DNA from 3 places in the Oceaniserpentilla sp. 4NH20-0058 genome. Region 3 is predicted to be linked to each of the others. Evidence: predicted binding sites of a transcription regulator. Region 3 holds the regulator's gene; each other region holds the start of a gene.
What was found. Region 3 encodes FNR, which switches genes on or off when oxygen is low (the NO sensors DNR and NnrR bind a similar motif). Its sites were predicted from a motif close to TTGATNTANATCAA; they were not measured.

Region 1 (7,677 bases), 430 kb from region 3:
CATTTACGGACATGGCAGATTATATTAGCCAAATCCGAAACTTAACGAGCAAAGTTACCCCCAATAATTTAGAGAAATATCAAAGTGTTATTGATGAAACCACGGCGAACCTAGAGCATAACGTGCAAAATGCTGTGATTGCCTTTCAGTTTTATGATCGCATCAGTCAACGTCTAGATCATGTTTGCCAATCCCTTGACCAATTGGGCTCATTAATAAGCGAAAAAGACTCTCTGTACAACCCAGAATGCTGGTTAAGTCTTCAAGATCAAATTAAAAGTTCTTACACCATGGATGCCGAACGCATCATGTTTGAGCATATTTTACGAGGCCATAGTATTGAAGAAGCACTAGAAATATACAGGCATCACTTTGACACGAATGATAAAGGCAAAGATGACCAAACTGGCGATGAAATAGAGTTATTTTAGAATTTTCACAATCTGCCCCACTTCAATGGAACCAAAACTTTGATGTATCGCATTCTGCCCAAGGTAAACCTGCTTATCCAGTTTTCGGTGCTTAAGTAATACCTGCATAACCTGCGGCTCTTTAATAGCGGTTTTAGGGTTAATTGTGGGAATAACACAGCGTGAACACGGCTTTACAATATCAAATAAAATGCCGTTAATTTCTATGGAAGACCAAGTATCTTCTTCGAAAGCATCACACCCAGCTACAACAATGTTTGGTCTAAAGCGCTCAGCAGCTAATGGATAGCCGATATCATCGCTAAGAAATTCAAGCGATGCTTCACTTAGAATCAAAAATGGAAAACCATCAGAAAACCCTGTCCTATCACCTTTCTTTGCGAAATTAAGATCAACTTGCCTATGCGTGTCTTGTTTTATGAAACACAATTTCACTTGTTTTTCTAATACATCGCTCATCCAAGAATTGATAGACGCAGGTAATTCAACCGCTAAAACCTCGTCATTCCAGACTGATACCGCTATTTCTTTATCAAGCATAGGAAGTTCAGACAATTGAATTGTTATATTCTGCTCTTTAAAGCTAAGCATGAGTGTTTCATCTTCAAATTTGGTCGCTACCTGAGACATCTGGATAAGTTGCCTTTGAGTTAAGAACTTACCGTTTTGATCTACCACCATAATTCGACGATCCCAAATCGGCCCAAATTCATCGATTGAGATTTTATCACTGGATATTCCTGTCAAAGATTTAACCGGATAAGTATAAAGCTGACTAACATACACAGACATAATCACTTCCTTTTTACAGTGATTATAAAAGATAAAAAAATAGGGCCATAGGCCCTAATAATATTTAAATAGAAATGTTTCAACCAAAGAGCTGCTTAGCTCGAACCTCAACAGCTTGTGCCAATCCATCTGGCTGAAATTTCGATAAAAATGCATTACAGCCTACTTTTTCAACCATGGCTTCGTTAAAACTGCCACTTAAAGAGGTGTGTAATACAACATACAAATCTTTTAAATTACCATCTTGTCGGATCTCAGTAGTTAACTTATATCCATCCATTGACGGCATTTCTGCGTCAGTAATAACCATCAATAGTTGACTATTAATGGGCCCTTCCGCGGCCAATTTTTTAAGGATATTCAAACCCTCAAGGCCATCACTGGCTTGTATAACTTCAATGCCAATACTACTTAGTGTCTCTTTTACCTGAGATCGCGCAATTGGCGAGTCATCAACCGCTAGCACTTTTAACCCTGATTGAGCCGCGCGCTCCATAACACCTAGATCAACCACATCATCGCTAATGGTCGTTTCATATGGGACAATTTCTGCCAGTACCTTCTCAACGTCTATAATTTCAACAATTTTGTCATCTACTTTTGTGATTGCTGTTAAATAGTGTGATTTACCCGTCCCCTTGGGGGGAGGCATAATTTCTTCCCAGTTCATATTTACAATACGTTCAACCCCAGCCACCAAAAATGCCTGAACTGTACGATTATATTCAGTAACAATCATCGTCGTTTCATCTGTCATTTTAATTGGGCCCATACCAATGGCATGGCTCAAATCCACAACAGGTAAACTATGGCCTCTTAAATGGGTCACCCCTCTTACAACTGGGTGAGAATCAGGAATATTCGTTAAATGAGTCATCCTTAACACTTCTTGGATCTTAAATACATTTATGGCATAAGACTGCCCACGACCAAAGTGAAACAGCAGCAGTTCCAAGCGATTTTGACCCACAAGCTTGGTTCTTGAATCCACATTTGAAAGTACACCCGACATACAGACCTACATATTTTCTCAACTATATTATTGAGTGTAGCTTAAGGTACAGGTTTGCCCACTTTCAGCTAAACTGATTATAAGATTGATAGCTAAGAGCCTCTATGAATAATCGAGATCATGTTTTATTGGCTAGACAGCCCATATATAACAAAAAGCTTGAAATTCATGCTTATGAGCTACTCTTTCGTAGTAATCCAGTAGCCGACTCTGCCAGCTTCACATGTGGAGACAAGGCAACTTCGCAAGTTCTGCTTAATGCGTTTGGAGAAGTAGGCTTAAGTGCTATCTGCGGAAATCACAAAGCCTATATTAACTTTACGAAAAACCTTATTCTAGAACCCCCACCTTTCGATCCATCACAGTTTGTCATAGAAATCTTAGAAGACATTGAAATAGATCAAGCGCTAATCAATGCACTCAGTGATGCTAAAAAGAATGGTTCGTCTTTAGCCTTGGATGACTTTATTTTAAATCATAATAGTGCACCACTACTGCATATGGTTGATATTGTTAAAATTGATGTGCTCGCCATGAGCCGACAGCATATAGAGAGATTTGCTAAGGCATTTATACCACGCAATATAATATTATTAGCTGAAAAAATTGAAACCCATGAGATGTTTGAATTTTGTAAAGATATAGGTTTTGAATTATTCCAAGGGTATTTTTTAAGTAAACCACAAAATATTGAAGGTCATTCAATTCCTGAAAATAAAGCCATTGTGCTTAAACTTCTAAAAGATATTCAAAATCAAAACATCAACGCATCTAACCTTGCTGAAACCATCAATCAAGACCCTCAGATTAGCTATAAACTTTTAAAGCTGGTCAATTCTGCCGCATTTACACGAATGCAAACTTGCACATCATTACAACAAGCCATTACCCTTTTAGGGCTAAAGCAATTAAGAAGTTGGGTGACATTAATAGCTCTTGGCAATTTAGAAGACAAACCCGTAGCCTTACATCAAGCCAGCTTAGAACGTGCTGTAATTTGCAGGCGGCTTGGTGAGAAGCTCGGAGAGCATTCAGTATTCGATTATTATACCGTTGGTTTATTCTCACTATTAGATGCTTATTTTGATCGCCCTTTACTCGGTATTATAAAAAGTCTAAACCTCCCAGACTCCATGATAAAAGCAATTACAAACGAACAAGGTAAGTTAGGCTTAGCATTACATAGTGCCAAGTGTTTTCAAACAGGGAAATTAGATGAACTTAAAATAATAGAATTAGAAAAGTACAATCTTTGTATTACTGATATCAATCAATTGTACAAAGACTGTATAGTAGAAAGTGATGCCCAAAGTATTGAACTAAAATAGAATACTGTTAACCCATACATCAAGTACGCAACATTAATGCTTTTACATACAAGATGTACAGAAACAGCTAAATCTCAATCAAATAAGACTTAAACTTCATTATTGAGTAACAGCCTGTTTAGCCTCAAAGGAGAATGCATCTCCATCAATATTCACTTGGATATTATCCCCACTTATAAATTTACCCGAAAGAATATCCTGAGCAAGTGGATTTTCTATAAAGCGTTGAATACTACGGCGTAGAGGTCGAGCACCATATACTGGATCAAAACCTTGGGCCACTAAACGATCTATTGCATCATCTGACAACTCCATTGTTAGCTCACGCTCTTTTAGTCGCTTGCGTAACTGATCCAATTGAATATCAGCAATACCTCGAATTTGATCACGCATAAGCGGATGAAATACAACCACTTCATCTATACGGTTAATAAATTCAGGTCTAAAGTGCCCTCCTACAATCTCCATAACCGCTGACTTCATGTCTTCATATTCACCTTCTGATTGTTCTTTACCTTCATTATTTTGACTTAATGTTTGAATCACATCACTGCCAAGATTTGAAGTCATAACCAGCACTGTATTTTTAAAATCGACAGTACGACCTTGTCCATCGGTTAGTTGGCCATCGTCAAGAACTTGCAACAAGATATTAAATACATCTGGATGTGCTTTTTCCACCTCATCCAATAAAATAACACTATAAGGTTTACGACGAACATGCTCGGTTAAGTATCCACCCTCTTCATAGCCTACATAACCAGGAGGCGCACCAATTAATCGGGCAACACTGTGCTTCTCCATAAATTCTGACATATCCACTCGAATCATGGCATCTTGAGAATCAAACATGAAGTTAGCTAATGCTTTACATAATTCAGTTTTACCCACACCAGTAGGGCCTAAGAATAAGAAGCTACCATTTGGTCGACGTGGGTCACTTAATCCGGCTCGACTACGACGCACTGCATTCGATACTGCTTGAATAGCATCGTGCTGACCTACAACATGCTTATGTAGTTCGTCTTCCATGCGTAATAATTTTTCACGTTCCCCTTCAAGCATTTTCGAAACTGGAACTCCAGTCCATTTCGATACTACTTCAGCAATCTCTTCATCGGTAACTCTATTTCGAAGTAGCTTGAATTCACTACTGCCTTTAGCGACCTCTTCCGCTGAGTCAATTTGTTTTTCTAACTCGGGGATTTTTCCGTATTGCAGCTCTGACATTCGCTGTAAGTCACCAGCCCTACGCGCTTGTTCCATTTCAACTTTTGCCTCTTCGAGCTGTTCTTTGGCTTGCTTTGAACCTTCTAATATAAGCTTTTCTTTTTTCCACACCTCTTCAAGGTCAACATATTCATGACCTAGGCGGTTAATTTCTTGGTTAATTTCACTTAAACGTTTTATGGAACCCGCATCATTTTCTTTATTTAATGCTTCTCGCTCAATTTTCAATTGAATTAAGCGACGTTCTAAACGATCCATGTCTTCTGGTTTACTATCGATTTCCATACGAATAATTGAAGCGGCCTCATCAATTAAATCAATTGCTTTGTCTGGCAATTGTCTATCTGTAATATATCGATTTGATAATTTAGCCGCTGCGATTATGGCACCATCTAAAATTTGCACCCCATGATGAATTTCATAACGTTCTTTTAATCCACGTAATATAGCAATGGTATCTTCTTCATTTGGCTCATCTACAAGCACCTTTTGAAAACGTCGTTCAAGTGCCGCATCTTTTTCAATATACTCTCGATATTCGTCTAAAGTAGTTGCACCTACACAATGTAATTCGCCACGACTCAATGCAGGTTTTAGCATGTTGCCTGCATCCAATGCACCGTCCGTTTTACCAGCACCAACCATTGTGTGAATCTCATCAATAAACAAAATAATATTACCTTCTTGTTTACTGACTTCTTTTAATACATTTTTTAAACGCTCTTCAAAATCACCACGGAATTTTGCACCAGCCAGAAGTGAACCCATATCTAATGATAGGATTTGTTTATTGCGCAACCCCTCTGGCACCTCCCCGTTTACAATACGTTGAGCCAAACCTTCAATAATGGCCGTTTTACCAACACCTGGCGACCCTATTAAGACAGGGTTGTTTTTGGTCCGGCGTTGAAGTACTTGAATTGTGCGACGAATTTCATCATCACGACCAATGACAGGGTCTAGCTTCCCTTCAGCAGCACGCGCCGTTAAGTCCACTGTAAATTTATTAAGTGCTTCGCGGTTATCTTCTGCATTTGGGTCATCAACAGATTCACCTTGGCGAACAGTATCAATAGCTCGCTCGATTTTTTCTTTATCTAATTTACAATCTGCTAATACTTTTCCAGCTTCGCCTTTATCTTCTAGGGCTGCCAGTAATACAAGTTCGCTCGAAATATATTGATCGCCTCGCTTTTGCGATAAACGATCTGTCAAATTTAATATGCGACCCAACTCAGGTGATAAACTTAAATTACCATCAGGAGAAGTCACCTTGGCTAAGCTTTCTAGCTTTTCATTAAGTTTACTTTTTAATTGATTAACCTGAACATTCATACCTTGGAGTAATGGGCGAATTCCGCCTGGGGTTTGATCTAGGAGTGCCAACAATAAATGCAGAGTATCAATTTGATTATGGTCGTGGCCCAAAGCCAAAGATTGGGCATCAGACAATGCTTGCTGCAAGCTACTAGTAAATTTATCCATTCGCATTTATGAAATCCTCTTACATATTATGCTTGCATTAGTAATGGTGGCGGCATTGTCTTTTTCAAGTGGCCAACCCTTGACCTACATCAAAATAAGTTAGTTTCTGTATAATAGCTGGCCTTTCATGATCTTTCGAACTACCAGAATATGCCAAACAATGTGATTCAAGGTGCCCTGCTTATACTTTTAGGTGAAGGGTTACTCTCTATTATGGGGGCGATCATTAAATATCTAAGCAACGATATGCCCACTGAGCACATTGTATTTTACCGAAACCTTTTTGGTTTAATCATGCTTGTACCTATCATTCTGCATAGCGGTGTCTCGCAACTTAAAACGAAAGTTATGCATTTGCATTTAGTTCGTGCTGGTGTTGGTCTCACGGCAATGTACGGGTTCTTCTATGTCATCGCTAATATGCCGCTAGCAGAGGCTTTTCTTGTTAAGCTAACGAGCCCATTTTTCATGCCAATTGTAGCCGCCATATGGCTTGCCGAGACCATTAAACCTAAAACTGGGTGGGCTATAGCCATCGGTTTTATAGGTGTCATGTTTATTCTTAGGCCCGGTACGGAAGAGTTCACCCCTATTGCCCTAATAGGCTTACTTTCTGCAGCACTTGCCAGTACCGCAAAGGTGTCTATTCGTCGTATGAGTATGACTGAATCCAGCGTGAGAATAGTGTTCTATTTTGGCGTCATTAGTACAGTGTTGTCTGCTATACCACTTATTTGGAGCCCATACCTTCCCAGTTTAGAATTACTACCTTGGATAGTATTAATGGGTCTTGTCGCCACTTGTGGGCAATTAGCCCTTACTCGGGCGTATCGCATCGCCAATCCGGGCCAAATAGGGCCTTATGTTTATAGCTCAGTGATTTATGGTGCCGTACTTGGCTGGGTATTTTGGGGGGAAACCCTAGTTTTAACCACCATAATTGGCAGTGCATTAATAGTCACCGCAGGAATTTGGAATGCGAGTGGTAAAAAGCAAACAAACTGAATCACAATGAAACTAGCTGTTTAAATTATAAGTGCTAGATTTAATCATCATGCTAGTAAAAAATTTTATGCTAAATATACGCAAATTAGCTATTTTTAGCTTCGTCTATCTATACGCCACCTTAGCCCAAGCTACACCTACGACTATTAATGTTGGCGGGTATCTATTCCCGCCATTTGTACAAGTAAATAACGCATCAGTAAGCGGCTTAACACTCGATTTAATTGAGCTTTTTAACAATACTCAATCTGAGTACAATTTTGAATTCATATTAACCTCCCCTAAACGTCGCTATCGTGATTTTGAGCGTGGTTTATTTGATGTTCTCTTCTTCGAAAATAAAAACTGGAGTTGGCAAAAATACGATTTAAATGAAAGTATGGTTTTTCTATCT
Region 2 (7,677 bases), on a different contig from region 3:
GTGGTTTATGTACATAAAAATAAGGACGCTGAGTAAAGCATAGTTTGACTGAGTCTGTCAGTGCTGGCTTTAGGATAGTCTATTGCGTAAATATGAGGGCTAGTGGGAAGGCTTATCTTTAGGTTATAAATCTAACTCATAGGTTGATCAATAAGTAATATTCAAGCCTAAGTGGCTATAAATAGGGAATCCTTACAATCCTTTACACATAAGCCATGGTTTATTCATTGATGCAATGTGGCGTAAAAAGTATCATTGGGCCCATGAAATCCTATCTATTACAAAAGCTGCGTAAACATAATGCTATGTTTGCATCTGTGCTGACACTGGTTATCTTAATTAGTGGCAGCTTGCAGTTGGTGCATGATCAGTTATTAGATCACCACCATACGATGGATTGCCCCATGTTTGTGTTGGATGGCAGTGCAGCCACTACTACAGACACCACAGAATGCAACGCCACAAAACAAGCCATAGAGCAGCATACTTTTACCCCAGTCTCTTTGGTGTTATCTCAACTTGAAAAACAACAAGCCCGCGCGCCCCCAACCTCTCTTTAAATCCTATGCATCATTAAATTAAGACGCAGTCTTGTTGTGTCTGTTATTTGAGTTCGGCTCGTGAAGACGGGCCGTTTTGTAGTGTCCAATAAATTCATCGGCTGTTGTCAGTTGGACGTTACGTTATATATAAAGATTTAGAGAATTTTAAAATGAAAGTATTTAATCAAAATTTACTATGGGTAAGCATTGCTACCTTGGCGCTAACTGGTTGTGGAAGTAGTGATGATAGCAACAATGAGATAGATGATGAGCATGAACATGATCATGAAATCTCGATCCTCGTGTCGCAAGCCAATACCAGTACGTTATCGTTACTTGAAGAAGGCGAGCTGGAAGCATTGGATGATGCAGCTGCAGACAATAGCGCAACCTTAGTGCTTAGCCAAACTGGTGCTTATAGCGCCGTACTTGCTAGCGACACCGTTAACTTTGTTCATGGCTTACATGAAGATGAGGAAGAGGGTGAACATGAGGAAGAAGGGCATGAGGAAGGTGAACATGAAGAGGAAGCTCATGTTATTGATTTTTCTCTTACCGCAAGCCAAGTGATCACCACCAATGGTCACTTTTCGATGCTGGATTCTGGTAGCTCTGTCTTTGTGGCATATGATGACCTTGAAACCATCACAGATGCCTCTGAAGGTACATCTGATTTGTCTGTGGTGGAAACGTATCCAGCACTTATTTTAGATGAAGAGCATGACCTTAAACTGCTTTTTGATGGTGTAGATGCTTTGCTTTATGAAGGTACAACCGAGGAAACCAACTTTACATGTGCTAACCCAAGTGGTCACGGTCAAACCGGTGAGCTAGTGGTAGTAGCCTGTGAAGCAGGCTCTGTTGCCCTAGTCATCGAAGAAAGCGAAACCGAGCATACCTTTACAGACTCAGTACTTACGTTAGATGGCACAGGGGCAAACTATCAGTGGCGAGCAAAAGGGGGTGTCATTGTAGGGTATGAACCCAGTACCAGTAACTATGCCATCGTAGAATTAGATGAAACAACGGGTGACATTCAATTAGTGACAGGCTCACAAGACGTAACTCATGATTTCTCACAAAATATTTGTGACTTACAACTTGATAGTGAATCTCAAGATGTTTTAGCACTGAGTGAAAATGGACATTTTGCAGTACTTAACCACGAAGGCGAAGCCTTAAAAAATATTGTATTAGATGAATCTAGTGCAACTGAATGTGGTGATTTGATCATGGCGGTCGCTGCTAAAACCGCCATTGTTGTAGATAACAGCGTCCAACAAGGTTATGAAATTGATGTGGATGACGTCGAGAGTAACCCAAGTGGCTACCACGTCCATGAACGCTTTGATTTAACCGTAAATGATGTGCATAACATGGTTATCTTCCATGAAATAGAAGAAGGTGAGCATGAGCATTAATCGATTAATCCATGCCATTTTCTGTGCTTCTATCAGCCTTGTGCTGATAGGAGGCAGTCATGCATTTTCAGAAGAAGTTGTACTAGAAGAAGTTCGGGTAACGGCATCGGGGCAAGCCTTGAATGACGTAGCCCAACCTATTCAAATTATGAATGAAGATGACATTCATGGGCAAAACGGCGATACCTTAGGAGATATTCTTTCCAGCTTGCCTGGTATTTCTAACGCCAGCTTTGGTGCCGGTGTCGGGCGACCAGTGATTCGTGGCCTTGGCGGAAACCGTGTGAAAATGGCCATTAATGGCACCGATAGCGCCGATGTTTCCGCCATGAGCAGTGATCATGCGCCCATGGTGGATGCAGCCAATGCAAAACAAATAGAAGTGATCTATGGCCCAAACACCTTGCGCTATGGTAGCAGTGCCATGGGTGGAGTAGTGAACATGGCTGACGCCCGTTTTCATGAATACCCAGCCTTGGAGCCTTGGCATGGCCACGTTGAAAGTGCGTTTAGTAGTGTTGATGCAGGTACGAAGGTTAAAGCTAGTTTAGATGCCGCTCAGGATCAATGGGTTGTGCATTTGGATGGTTTTAATCGCAGCAGTGACAATTTCAAAGCAGGGAATGGCACTACTATTGAAAATACGGCTAGCGATAGCCAAGGTGCTAACCTTGGTGTGAATTACCTGTCAGACAATGGTAATGCACATGGAATTGCGTTGTCGGTGCTGGATTACGAGTATGGGGTACCTAACCCTGATAATGATCGCGCAAGCGTTAACCCAAGCCAAGTTCGTTTAGACGGGCAAAGTATCGTGTATTCCCCCATTAAGGGTATCCAAGAGGTGAAAACCCAATTCACTTATATTGATTACCAACATGGGGAGTACTTGGGTGACATCGCTGTGGGTTTGTTTAACAAAACAGCGAGCGAATTCAAAACCACACTTAGTATGCCTAATTTGGGCTTGTGGCAAGCCAGTTTTGGTGTGCATTGGGCATGGCAGGACTTGCAAGTGTGTCACGACCATGGAGGCTGCACAGCCATTCCGGATTACAGTCAGGTAAGTTGGGACGGTGCCCAAGGAGTAAACTTAACCAATGGCTTGAACGGAGGTTACTTGTTTGCCCATGATACGCCAATGCCACTAACCCAGACTCAAGATTTAGGCATGTTTTGGGTAATGGAGCGTGACTGGGCCTTGGGCATTTTAGAGTTAGGGGCCCGTATCGATCAGCGTACTATTGAAGCGGACCCTACATCCATTCGTACATCTTACCGTCAAACCGCCAGTTATTATGATGACAAACAATTTAACTCCGCTTCGTTAAGTGCCGCTATGACGTGGCGTTTTGATAAAGACAAACTAGGGGTGAGTGTTTCTCGCTCACAAAGAGCACCCAGTGCAGATGAGTTGTATTGGAATGGTGATCATCATGCTACGTTCAGTTTTCAATTGGATAACGGGGATCTGGACTTAGAAACAGCATACAGTGTGGATGTAACGTGGATACAACAAGGGGAGCACTACCAGCTGCAAGGTGCGGTTTATTATTATGACTTCGATGGTTATATTTATAATGAGCTTAAAAACTTAGTAGACCCAAATCATGGTGATCCTGTGTACCGACATGAACAGCGAGATGCACGGTTTACTGGTGCCGAATGGCAATTCGATCATGAACTAACAGACGATTGGAAGTGGTTTGTACGTGGGGATGTTGTGCAAGCACGACTTAAAGAAGGGGTTAATAAAAACCTGCCACGTATTCCGCCATTCACCAGTAGTACTGGCTTTAAGTTTGTTCAAACCCACTGGCAAGTATCGGCGGATGTAAAATACTATGCGCAACAGTCGGATGTGGCGGAGAATGAAAGTAGCAGTGCAGATTATTATGTTGTGAATGCTTATGGGTCTTACGAATTCAGTTTAGATGACCATGAATCCGTGAAACTGTATTTAAAAGCTTACAATATAACTGATCAATTTGGTCGTAACCATGTAAGTTACTTAAAGGAATATAGTCCAATTATAGGAAGAAATATCACTATAGGGGCCAATTATTCTTTTTAAATAGCTTACCCCATTTACGGCTTTCTTGATGCAAATCAAGAGCTAGCTTGATATGAGTTTTAGAATGAAGACATAAGGTTTTAAAACTCATAACAGAGGGTTACAAAAATGCCAATTGAAAATCACAGTTTAGCCAATGAGCTTCCAGAGCATAAAGAACTAATCCACGACTTAAAAATCAACAACATGCATTTCCACCGTTTATTTAATGAATATCATGACTTAGATAAAGATATTCATCGTATAGAGCAAGGGGTGGAGAACACATCAGACCAATATCTTGATGGTTTGAAACTGCAACGTTTGCATCTTAAAGATGAAATGCTTGGAATGCTTAATGCTCTATCTGGCTAATACGGTTTTGTAGTAAATGATTCAGGCTCAAAAAATAAAAATAAGAATCGAGCCTGCTTCTGATTTACGCGTTATTGGCAAGCACTAACGGTGTCAATTGATATTGAATGTTAATATGTTCGTCAGTGTTCAGCGCTTGCAAGGTTTCTAACCACAACTTAAAGCCATCGCATTGAATGTGGTTTCTGTATCTGTGACCTATATACACACTGTCTATAACCAAGCCTTTAACACCTACTGACTCATCAACTAATTTAAAGCCATTTTCTTGTAATAATAACCAATCATCGGATGCTTCATTCTTAATCGGCTGTAAAAATAATGCAGCAGGAATGTGCTTGCTTTCGATTAAATTTCCAGCCTCCATAAATTGAGCAACAAATGTGTTTTTAGGGCGCTCAAATATAACTTGGGTGTTATCCACTTGCTCAATTTTACCGTTATTTAAGATGGCCGTTTTATCCGCAAAATGAAACGCTTCTTGCTTGCTGTGAGTGACAAAAATACAGGTGATTTGCGATTGCTTGAGAATCTCTCTTAGTTCGGCCATTAGCTTGTATTTAATCTGGCTATCGATATTTGAGAAAGGCTCATCCATTAAGAGTAATTTTGGCCGTTTGGCTAATGCGCGAGCCACAGCGGTTCGTTGTTGCTGGCCACCGCTTAACTCATGAGGAAAGCGTTCTCCTAGATGGCTTAAATTCACTAGATCCAAGTTTTGTTGAATAGTTGTGTTTCTCGCTTCTTTGTTTAAAGACTTGAGCGAAAAACCAATATTATCCGCCACGCTCATATGAGGGAACAGGGCGTAATCCTGGAATATAAAACCAATGTCACGCTGTTCCGGTGGCAGCTCAAAACGGTTATGTTTTAGCACTTGGTCAAATAAATGTATGGTGCCGTGTTTGGCCTCTAATAGTCCAGCCAATGCTTTTAATGCTGTCGTTTTACCGCAACCACTTGGACCCAACAAACACAGAATTTCGCCTTGATTGAGGCAGAGGGTAAAATCCTTGAGAATGATTTTACCTTGTAGGTATACGCTTAAGTCTTCAATATTTAATGCAGGTGAACTCATGGCATCCTCTGGGTGCGACTTAACAAGGCAATGGGTAACAAGCTAACAACAATAATTAATAATGAGGCGAGTGCCGCGTGTTCAAGTTGATCGTCACTGGCGTGTTGATACACATAAGTCGATAGGGTTTCAAAATCAAATGGACGTAATAACAATGCGGCAGGTAATTCTTTCACACATTCAATAAACACTAATAAAAAAGCGGCGATCGCCATAGGGCGAATTAATGGAACGTGTATCCAGCGGAACACTTCAAATTTACGCTTGCCTAGTGTGCTGGCGGCTAAATCTAAATTGGGACTGATTTGTTGATAACTGCTATGCAGGCTGCCATTGGCAATGGCAATAAAACGGATCATAAATGCTAATAATAAAGCAAAGCCACTACCTGAGAACAATAAACCTAGGCTGTCTTGTCCTGCCCATGTCATTAACTCATGTAGCCCTAAATCCAACGCTCCAAGAGGGATTAAAATAGCAATGGCCAGTACGGTTCCTGGAATGGCATATCCTAAAGACCCTAAACTGATGGCAACTTGATTAAGTTTAGACGTCGTAAACCTAAGTTGGGCGTTAAGCAGTAATGCAACCACCATGCAAATTAGCGCCGCTAAAGCGGCCAATACAAAGGTATTTTGGCTGTGGCTGAATAAATCAGCCTGCCAATTTTGCTTGAAGTAAGTGAAGGCATAATCCACAAGGTGTAAAACCGGAATCACAAACCCCAGTGCTAGAATACTCATACATACTAGCCATATACTCATATTCTTAGTCCGAGTAACCGGCAAGCGTTGCAGTGGTTGCTGGCCTCTGGGTTCAAATTGTTTTTGGGTTTTACGCTGCTGACGCTCTAAAAAACTCAAACCTAAAATAAACGCTAAGAGTAAACAAGATAACTTTGCTGCGCCGGACAAGCTGCCATAGACCAGCCAGCTATCATAAATGGCCGTGGTTAACGTGCTGATTGAAAATAAATGAACGGTACCAAAGTCGGCTAAGGTTTCCATGGCCACCAATGTACAGCCAACCGCTAGAGCAGGGCGTGCCATGGGAAGACGTATGTTAAAAAATACTTGTTTAGAGTTGGCACCTAATAAACGGGCAGCATGGTCGAGGTGGTCACTTTGTTTGGCAAATCCAAAGCGCAGCAATAAATAAATATAAGGATATAGTGCAAGTGCCAGCATTAGGCTGGCACCAGCTAATGATCGAATATCGAAAAACCAATAGTCATCAGGGCTTTGCCAGTCAAACCAGTCCCGTAAAGTGGACTGTATTGGGCCTGCGTAATCTAAAGTCTTTGTATAAATATAAGCACTGATGTAAGCAGGAATAGCCAGCGGGAAAACCATGGCCCATTGTAAAAAACGGCGGCCTTTGAATTCATAACGGGCACACCACCAAGCAGGAGCAATGGCAAATAGGCAGGCAAAAATTAATGTTAACGACACTACAGTAAAACTGTTGTAGAGGTACTGCCAAACAACCGTATCTAATATATTGCTAAACGTATGATCGTTTTCATCAGAACTGAAAAAGCCCTGATAAACCAGAGCGATAATTGGGGTAAATAATACCAGTGAAATGCCGAGGGTCAGGCAAGGTAATAATTTTTTAGATTGGGCCATGGCGGCGATTATAAAGCAATGAACTTAAAGATAAAAAAACATCTGCACAATTGATTGTGCAGATGTGAGCTGTTTTAAAGGTCAAACTGGACCTTATCTACAAGGCGCAGGGCTGCTTTGCGCTTGGCTGCTACTTGTTCTAATGGAATGTCATCTGCTTTAAAGTCGCCCCAGCTTTGAACTAGCTTAGATGGTGCTACTGCGGGTTTAACTGGGTATTCCATGTTTAAATCGGCATATAAAGACTGAGCAGCATCTGAGCTTAAATACTCTAATAGGGCTTGAGCTTGAGCCTTATGAGGGGCATATTTAGTGATAGCAGCGCCACTAACATTAATGTGTGAGCCACGATTATTTTGGTTAGGGAAGTTCAACTTAACCGCATTCGCCCAATGAATTTGCTCTTCGTCTTGTAGCATTTTGCCAAAGTAGTAGCTGTTCCCCAGTGATAGATCACATAAACCTTCTTTAATCGCTTTTACTTGTCCGCGGTCACTGCCTTGAGGTTTACGCGCGAGATTAGCTTTTACATCATGCAGCCACTTTTCAGTAGCGACTTCGCCGTTATGAACAATTAATG
Region 3 (7,677 bases):
GGCGCTCTATTTTTATTACGCAGTATTGATTCATGACTGACACACAAAAACCTTGGTATAAAGAACCCTACGTGTGGATGCTAATTGGCTTCCCTTTATCATCTGTCATTGTGGGTATTTTCTTTATTACCACAGCGGTCGTAAACCAAGATTCACTAGTAAGAGACAACTACTACAAAGATGGCTTAGCGTATAACTCTGAACTGCAGTGGGATAAACAAGCGGATGCTTTAGATGTTCGCTTAAATCTATTAATTGAGGGCAATAACCTTACCCTTAATATACTAAACTCACGTAAAAATCCGCCATCTACTTTGAAAGTATCCCTAGGTCACCCGACTATTCCAGAAAAAGATCGTGCCTCGCATTTGCAACTAAAAGAAGCTAAACGCTTCATTGGATTTATTGATGATATCGAAGACGGCCGTTATTACTTGTTAGTGGAATGCCCAGAACAAGAATGGCGTGTACGTAAAGATATCTGGGTGAAAAACGGCGTGTTGACGGCAATCTAAACATGGGTGATTGTTACCACTGTGGACAGCCTATTGAAAAAGGTGTCGAGTTAACCGCCTTAGTGTTAGGCGAACAACGAGACATGTGCTGTATTGGTTGCCAAGCGGTGGCCAATGCTATTGTACAACATGGCGGCGAGTCCTTTTATCAGTTTCGAAGTGATACCAATCAAACCCCCGATTTCACATTAGATACCCTACCCCAAACCGTCAAACAAGAGCTAACCCTATTTGATAATCCAGATGTTCTAGCTGACATTAGCTCTCAAATAAATGGCGCCTACGAAACCATTTTAATCATTGAGGGCATTACCTGTGCAGCTTGCGCTTGGCTAATTGAAAAGCAATTAGCAGACTTCGAAGGCGTTAAGTCGGTACGTTTAAACCTCACAGAGCACAAGCTTTACCTACAATGGCAGCAAGACACTACACCGCTAAGCCATGTTATTTCCCGTATTTACAGTCTTGGGTTCAAAGCACAACCTTATACCCCTGACGCGGCCTCTCAGCAATTACAAAAAGAGCAGAAGCAATCCATTCAACGCTTGGTTTTAGCCGCATTAGGTACTATGCAGGCAATGATGTTTGCCGTTCCCTTATACGTTGGTGAATGGAGCGGCATACTTCTGCAATACGAAACCTACTTTCGATTTGCAGGGTTAATCATCACGACCCCCGTTGTGTTATACAGTGCAAAACCTTTTTTCAAAGCCTTTTGGCGTGATATAAAATCTAAGCATCTCACCATGGATGTGCCTGTTTCAATTGCAATTGGCGGCGCTTACCTTGCCAGTGTCTATTCAACCTTTACCCATGGCCAAGAGGTTTACTACGACAGTGTCTGTATGTTTACCTTTTTCTTATTGGTGGGCCGTTATTTAGAAACCAGAACACGTCTGCGCAATGGAGAAGCTGGCAATCAATTACATAATTTGATGCCTCGAGCCACATTAAAAATCCTTGAAAACGGCGACGAAGCCTTACTACCTGTTACTCAAATTGCCATAGGGGATGTCATTCGTGTGGTATCCGGTGGCACCATTCCAGCCGATGGAGTGATTGTTTCGGGTAAAAGCTCAGTAGATGAATCCATTATTACTGGTGAGTTTATTCCCGTAAATAAAGCAACAAATGACGGGGTTATTGCTGGTAGTTTAAACGTAGACAACCCCATAGATGTGAAAGTACACGCATTAGGTAAAGACACACAAATCTCAACTATCATGGCCCTATTAGACAGAGCCACCCAAGATAAACCTAAAATTGCACAACTGGCCGACCAACTTGCACAATACTTTGTAGCAGGTGTATTACTAACATCAGCCATCGTATTTACTAGCTGGTATTTCATCGACAGTGATCGTGCATTTTGGATTACCCTTAGCGTATTAGTAGCCACATGCCCTTGCGCGCTATCACTGGCCACACCTACTGCATTAACCGCAGCAACGGCAGCCCTTCGCAGAAACGGCGTGCTGATTACCCGTGGCCATGTACTGGAAACCTTACGAAAAAGTCGTCGTATTTTATTCGATAAAACAGGTACGCTAACTTTAGGCCAGCTCACCATCGAAAAAAACATTGAATTAAACCACTGCCAAATAAACCCGCTTCAAATAGCGGCCAGCCTTGAGCGACACAGCCAGCACCCCATTGCCAGCGCCTTTCAACACGACCAGATATTACCTGCATCCGATGTAATGAATCACCCAGGGGAAGGTATCAGCGGTATTATTGAACAAATCCCCTATAAAATCGGCACAGCTCAATTTGTGGGCCTTGATGCTACGCCACCGAATGATGGCCATTGGGTCGCACTTGCAAACGACACACACCTACTGGCTTGGTTTTTACTCAGTGATGAAATTCGTCCGCACGCTTATGAAGCCATTCAAGAATTAAAACAACTGTCACTTGAATGTGAGCTTTTAAGTGGTGATCAAAGCCGACACGTACAAGATATTGCGCACCAGTTGAAGATTGATCGTTTTCAATCAGGTGTCAGTCCCCAAGGTAAATTAGCCTATTTGGCCAAACAAGATCCTAGTGATGTAACCATTATGATTGGTGATGGTATTAATGATGTACCGGTACTGGCCCAAGCACCCATTTCTATTGCCATTGGCAGTGCCAGTGACTTGGCCAAAACCCACGCGGATGTGATTCTGGTTAATAACCAGCTAAAACGCATCAGCCAGTTAATCAAACAAGCTCATAAAACCCAGCGCATAATTAAGCAAAATTTACTCTGGGCGTTGCTGTACAATAGTAGTATTTTGCCATTAGCCGCATTGGGGATTATTCCGCCCTACATTGCAGCCATTGGCATGTCCACCAGCTCATTAGTCGTGGTGTTTAATGCCCTTCGCTTAAACACCTTACCTAAATAACCGAGACTCATATGGAAATCATATTTATCACCGTTCCCGTTACGCTCTTGTTTATAGCCAGCGGTGTGGCCATCTTTTTTTGGGCAAACAAAGGCGGACAATTTGATGATCTAGATAGTCCAGCCCACCGCATTCTATTTGAGGAAGATACTCCTGAAGCGAAAAAAGAAGATACTGCTGAATCAACCAAAGATTCAAAGCAAGATAACTAAACCATGCTTGAGCCGCTTTCTTATTTAACTGCTTTCCTGCTAGGTATATTTGGCAGTTTACACTGCATGGGCATGTGCGGAGGTATTGTCGGTGCACTATCGGTTAATACAGGTCAACAAAGCATAAAGTTGCAGCTAAGTTATCACCTTGGTCGCATTAGTATGTATGGCCTAATCGGTTTGTTAGCAGGCTTTGCGGGGCTTTGGCTGTCACAAACCCACGATTATGCAGGACAAGTATTAAGAGGAATTTCCGGTGTATTGCTGATTTTAATGGGCATTTATATTTTAGGCTCAAGCAAAGCACTACTATGGCTAGAGAAAGCTGGCTCTGGTTTGTGGAAGCGTATTCAACCCCTCAGCCGTTCACTCATCCCTATTAGCAATATAAAACAAGCTATCGCACTTGGTCTCATATGGGGATTGCTGCCGTGCGGACTCGTTTATAGCACCTTAAGCTGGGCTTTAGTGGCGGCCAATCCTCTTCATAGCGCAAGCTTAATGGTAGCATTTGGCCTTGGAAATATGCCTGCATTATTAAGTTTAGCCGCCTTCACTGGCCAAATTAATCGCTTTAAACAAAATGTATTTGTAAAAGCTTTTGTAGGCCTAGGTATCATTGGCTTTGGTATTTGGACGCTTGTAGCCCCTATCCTTCAAATTAACCACTGACAAGCCTTGACATAAATCATACTATTGACGAGTATTCCCGACTTGTTAGTCACCTGTCACTCCATCGCAACACACAGGTCATTAGGAGAGCGAGATGTCTAAGGACAACCAAACAGTACATTTTTTGGCCACCAGCAAGCCGAATGAGACCCACTGCAGCACCTGTAGTCTAAGCTCGCTATGTCTCCCGATTGCCCTAGAGAAAGGCGATTTAGACTCCCTTGATAAAATGATCAAACGTGGCCGCCCTATTCAAAAAGGTGAGCTGCTGTTTAAACAAGGTGACCCATTTAAAGCTATCTATGCCATTCGTACAGGAACCATCAAAAGCTTCACAGTTGCACCAAGTGGTGAAGAACAAATTACTGGCTTTCATTTAGCCAGTGAATTGGTTGGTTTATCTGGTTACAGCGAAGACGTATACCCACTTTCTGCTAAAGCACTAGAAACCACTACCGTATGCGAACTGCCCCTAGAAAAACTAGAAACCCTATGTGACGAGATTCCGGGTCTTCGCAAACAAATAATGCGCAATATGGGTGGAGAAATTCGTCAAGACCAACAAATGATGTTACAGCTTTCTAAAAAAACAGCCGATGAGCGCATGGCTTACTTCTTATTAGATATTAGTAGCCGTTTTGAGCGTCGAGGCTTTTCAGCCAGTACCTTCCGCTTAGCCATGTCACGCGTGGACATTAGCAACTACTTAGGTCTTGCCGTTGAAACGGTGAGCCGTATATTTACCCGCTTTCAAAAGAAAGGATTCATCAAAACAGAAAGCAAAGAAGTCACATTATTGAATTTGGATGAACTCAATACATTGGCCGGCACTGTTAGCGACCAATCCGATTGCCAACTGCACCCCAAGCAATCAAACTAACCCCTTGAAATAAAAGAAAAAGACAAAATGCAAGTATTTTTTTTGCATTTTGTCTAATTGCATCTAATGTATAACTATCTTTCTCAGGATTGGCCTAGAAATACAAACACGCTAGATGCAAGGACACCACCATGGGACTGTGCCCAAATGATCTTCGGCACTTGGTGATTCGCCCCACCTTACAATATTTAGAGCAATATTCGCTGTCAGCAGAAACCTTATTATTAGGTACCGCCGCTGTAGAGTCGGGCTTGGGCTATGAATTAAACCAACAACAAGGAAAAGGGCTTGGGGTATATCACATCAACCCTAGAACCCATCAGTTACTGTGGGATAACTACTTAGCGACCAAGCCAGACCTCGCCAGCAAAGTACGTGGACTGGCGAGTCAGCATGAGTTTTTAAAAGACCCTCATACAGAATTAACCACTAATTTGCGCTATGCCACCGCCATTGCTTGGCTGATTTACGCCCGTAAAGACGCCACACTGCCAGAAGCTTCTGACTTACCTGCTATGGCTAAATACTGGCGCAAGCACTTCCATAGCCGCCCCCAAGGCCCGCTAGAAGACTACATTAGTCGTTACAATGCTATTCACAATCCACCTGCTCTTTCGGCCTTTGCTTATTAAGCTTAGGCTTTATAACCCTATATCATGGGCAAATTGGTTTCATTTAGGCTAAAATCCGCGCCAGAATACCCCTTAGCTAGGTTTAATAATGGTCCAGTTCGTTGACGCCTCTGCGTCTGCCCAATCAGTCGAAGAAAAAAAACAAAAGAACGAATTTAATAAGTTGCAAAAACGCCTTCGTCGAGACGTGGGTCGTGCTATTGCAGATTTTAATATGATCGAAGAAGGCGACCGCATTATGGTGTGCCTTTCTGGTGGTAAAGACAGCTTTACCATGTTGGATATTTTAATCAGTTTACAACGCAGTGCGCCGGTGAACTTTGAATTAGTTGCCGTGAACCTAGACCAAAAACAACCGGGCTTTCCTGAGCATATTCTACCAAGTTATTTAGATACATTAGATATTGAATACTACATCGTTAATCGTGACACCTACTCAGTGGTAAAAGAAAAAGTACCAGAAGGACGCACCACCTGTGGCTTATGTTCGCGTTTACGTCGCGGCACACTTTATGGTTTTGCTGAAGATATTAACTGCAATAAAGTTGCACTAGGACACCACAGGGACGATATTGTAGAAACCATGTTCTTAAATATGTTCTATGGGGCACGCTTTGCAGCCATGCCTCCCAAGTTGCTCAGTGACGACAAACGCAACATCGTAATTCGTCCTCTTGCTTACTGCAAAGAAAGCGATATTAGTGAATTTTCTGTAGCTAAGAATTACCCAATTATCCCTTGTAACTTATGTGGCAGCCAAGAAAACCTACAACGTCAAAATATTAAGGCCATGTTGGCTCAATGGGAAAAAGACACCCCAGGAAGGGTTCAGCAAGTATTCAATGCACTACAAAATATCGCGCCATCTCAATTGGCTGATACCCAGTTATTTGATTTTGAGAACCTAATAATAGACCGCAGCCAACAACGCGATGATTATGAATATGCCGAAGCGCAGATCATAGAAGGAGTGGGTGAATTTGCGCAAATGCCGCCTAGGTTAAAACCAGACAACCTAATTAACGCCATTAACTTATCCATTGAAGCAGACCCTACTAAAGGGTAAATTTTTACTCTAACACGCAGCGATAGCGCCCAATTCCATCCACATGAATAATGGCTCGTGTGGATAGTTTATCGTGCAGGTTTTCAAGCCCTAATATGATTTTCCGTTGACCATTTGTGCTTTCTCGGCGAATAAACATCACCTTAAAGCGCCCTGCTTGCTGAATCTCTTTTATGGCCACCGTACTTTTTATAAGTTCTGGGCCTTTTTCATTCCATTGCACCCACTGTAGAAACATCTCATCTTGCTTATCCGAACGGGTGATGACCAAGCGAATTTGCCCAGAATGCTTAGCTGTTTTCCAATTCCCCATGCCTTTTACATCATAGATAACAGGGCTAAGCCTAAACACCTGTTCAATGGTTTGACTTTCAGTCTTGGCCTGTACACTAATAGATAAAAACAGACACAACAAAAAAATAAGCCCGCGCATATATTAAATCCTCATTTAATATATTTAGCTTAGTTCAAACAGGCTATCGCGCTAGGTTAGTCAAACGGTTGGTAACGAACGTGATTGATCAACCAAGTTTGTAAGCCAGAGGGCGTTTTTACAGCTACCTCATCGTCTTGCTCTTTACTTAAAAGGGCTCGCGCCATGGGGCTATCGATAGAAATATTTTGACTGCCAGAGTAAATCTCCTCAGGGCCAACAATGCGAAACTGTTTTGTATCTCCCTGTTCATTTTCAACTTCCACATAGGCCCCAAAAAAAACTTTGCCTTCTTGTTGTTGGGAGTAAGGCACCACTTTTAAGGTTTCAATGCATTTACTCAAGTAACGCACCCGAGAGTCAATCTGCCTTAAAATTCGTTTGTTTTCTTTATAGTCCGCATTTTCTGAGCGATCCCCTAAACTGGCAGCCCACGTAACTTTTTGAGTAATCTCAGGGCGGTATACCCGCCACAAGTGGTCTAGCTCATCTTTTAATGCAGCAAACCCTTGCTCAGTAATTAGTTGAGTTTTCAAAACCAACCCCAAGTGAGCAACAGTCCTATACACATGAGTACACTCATTAACAAATGCATTTTAGCCGCGTCAAAACGGATTTCGTTCAAATTAGGGTCTTCACTGGATTGAGCTAAAAACAGCACTTTAAGATGTTTGATGACCAAGGGTAATGCCAGTAAGGGTAATAACAAGGATAAATGAATAAGAGTAGCCACCATTAGCAAAGCCCCAAAAGCCCCCACGTAATACAACAGCTGTAATACAGAAGCATTTTTAAGCCCTAATTTCCCTGCTATTGTAATCGCCCCTGCTTTCTTATCGACATTTATATCATTGATATTATTTGCGTTTAAAATCGT

Region 1: clpB (ATP-dependent chaperone ClpB) is a predicted target of FNR. The motif match lies at 6,358-6,371, and genes of this name have one in related genera.
Region 2: ABWV45_RS07760 (HP1242/YdcH family protein) is a predicted target of FNR. The motif match lies at 4,063-4,076, and genes of this name have one in related genera.

What each region holds. Positions count from the first base shown of each region.
Region 1 is NZ_BAABWE010000001.1:54,327-62,003, reverse strand. It holds gene ABWV45_RS00280 (hypothetical protein) at 1-431, shown strand, start outside; gene ABWV45_RS00275 (MOSC domain-containing protein) at 423-1,223, opposite strand; gene ABWV45_RS00270 (chemotaxis protein CheV) at 1,303-2,235, opposite strand; gene ABWV45_RS00265 (EAL and HDOD domain-containing protein) at 2,340-3,563, shown strand; gene clpB (ATP-dependent chaperone ClpB) at 3,663-6,284, opposite strand; gene ABWV45_RS00255 (DMT family transporter) at 6,429-7,283, shown strand; gene ABWV45_RS00250 (substrate-binding periplasmic protein) at 7,351-7,677, shown strand, end outside.
Region 2 is NZ_BAABWE010000004.1:240,676-248,352, forward strand. It holds gene ABWV45_RS07745 (hypothetical protein) at 264-560, shown strand; gene ABWV45_RS07750 (hypothetical protein) at 713-1,963, shown strand; gene ABWV45_RS07755 (TonB-dependent receptor) at 1,953-4,037, shown strand; gene ABWV45_RS07760 (HP1242/YdcH family protein) at 4,146-4,391, shown strand; gene ABWV45_RS07765 (ABC transporter ATP-binding protein) at 4,456-5,469, opposite strand; gene ABWV45_RS07770 (ABC transporter permease) at 5,466-7,097, opposite strand; gene ABWV45_RS07775 (extracellular solute-binding protein) at 7,172-7,677, opposite strand, start outside.
Region 3 is NZ_BAABWE010000001.1:484,089-491,765, forward strand. It holds gene ABWV45_RS02220 (FixH family protein) at 33-515, shown strand; gene ABWV45_RS02225 (heavy metal translocating P-type ATPase) at 518-2,905, shown strand; gene ccoS (cbb3-type cytochrome oxidase assembly protein CcoS) at 2,917-3,117, shown strand; gene ABWV45_RS02235 (sulfite exporter TauE/SafE family protein) at 3,121-3,789, shown strand; gene fnr (fumarate/nitrate reduction transcriptional regulator Fnr) at 3,884-4,669, shown strand; gene ABWV45_RS02245 (hypothetical protein) at 4,801-5,301, shown strand; gene ttcA (tRNA 2-thiocytidine(32) synthetase TtcA) at 5,390-6,367, shown strand; gene ABWV45_RS02255 (hypothetical protein) at 6,372-6,800, opposite strand; gene greB (transcription elongation factor GreB) at 6,857-7,336, opposite strand; gene ABWV45_RS02265 (prenyltransferase) at 7,333-7,677, opposite strand, start outside.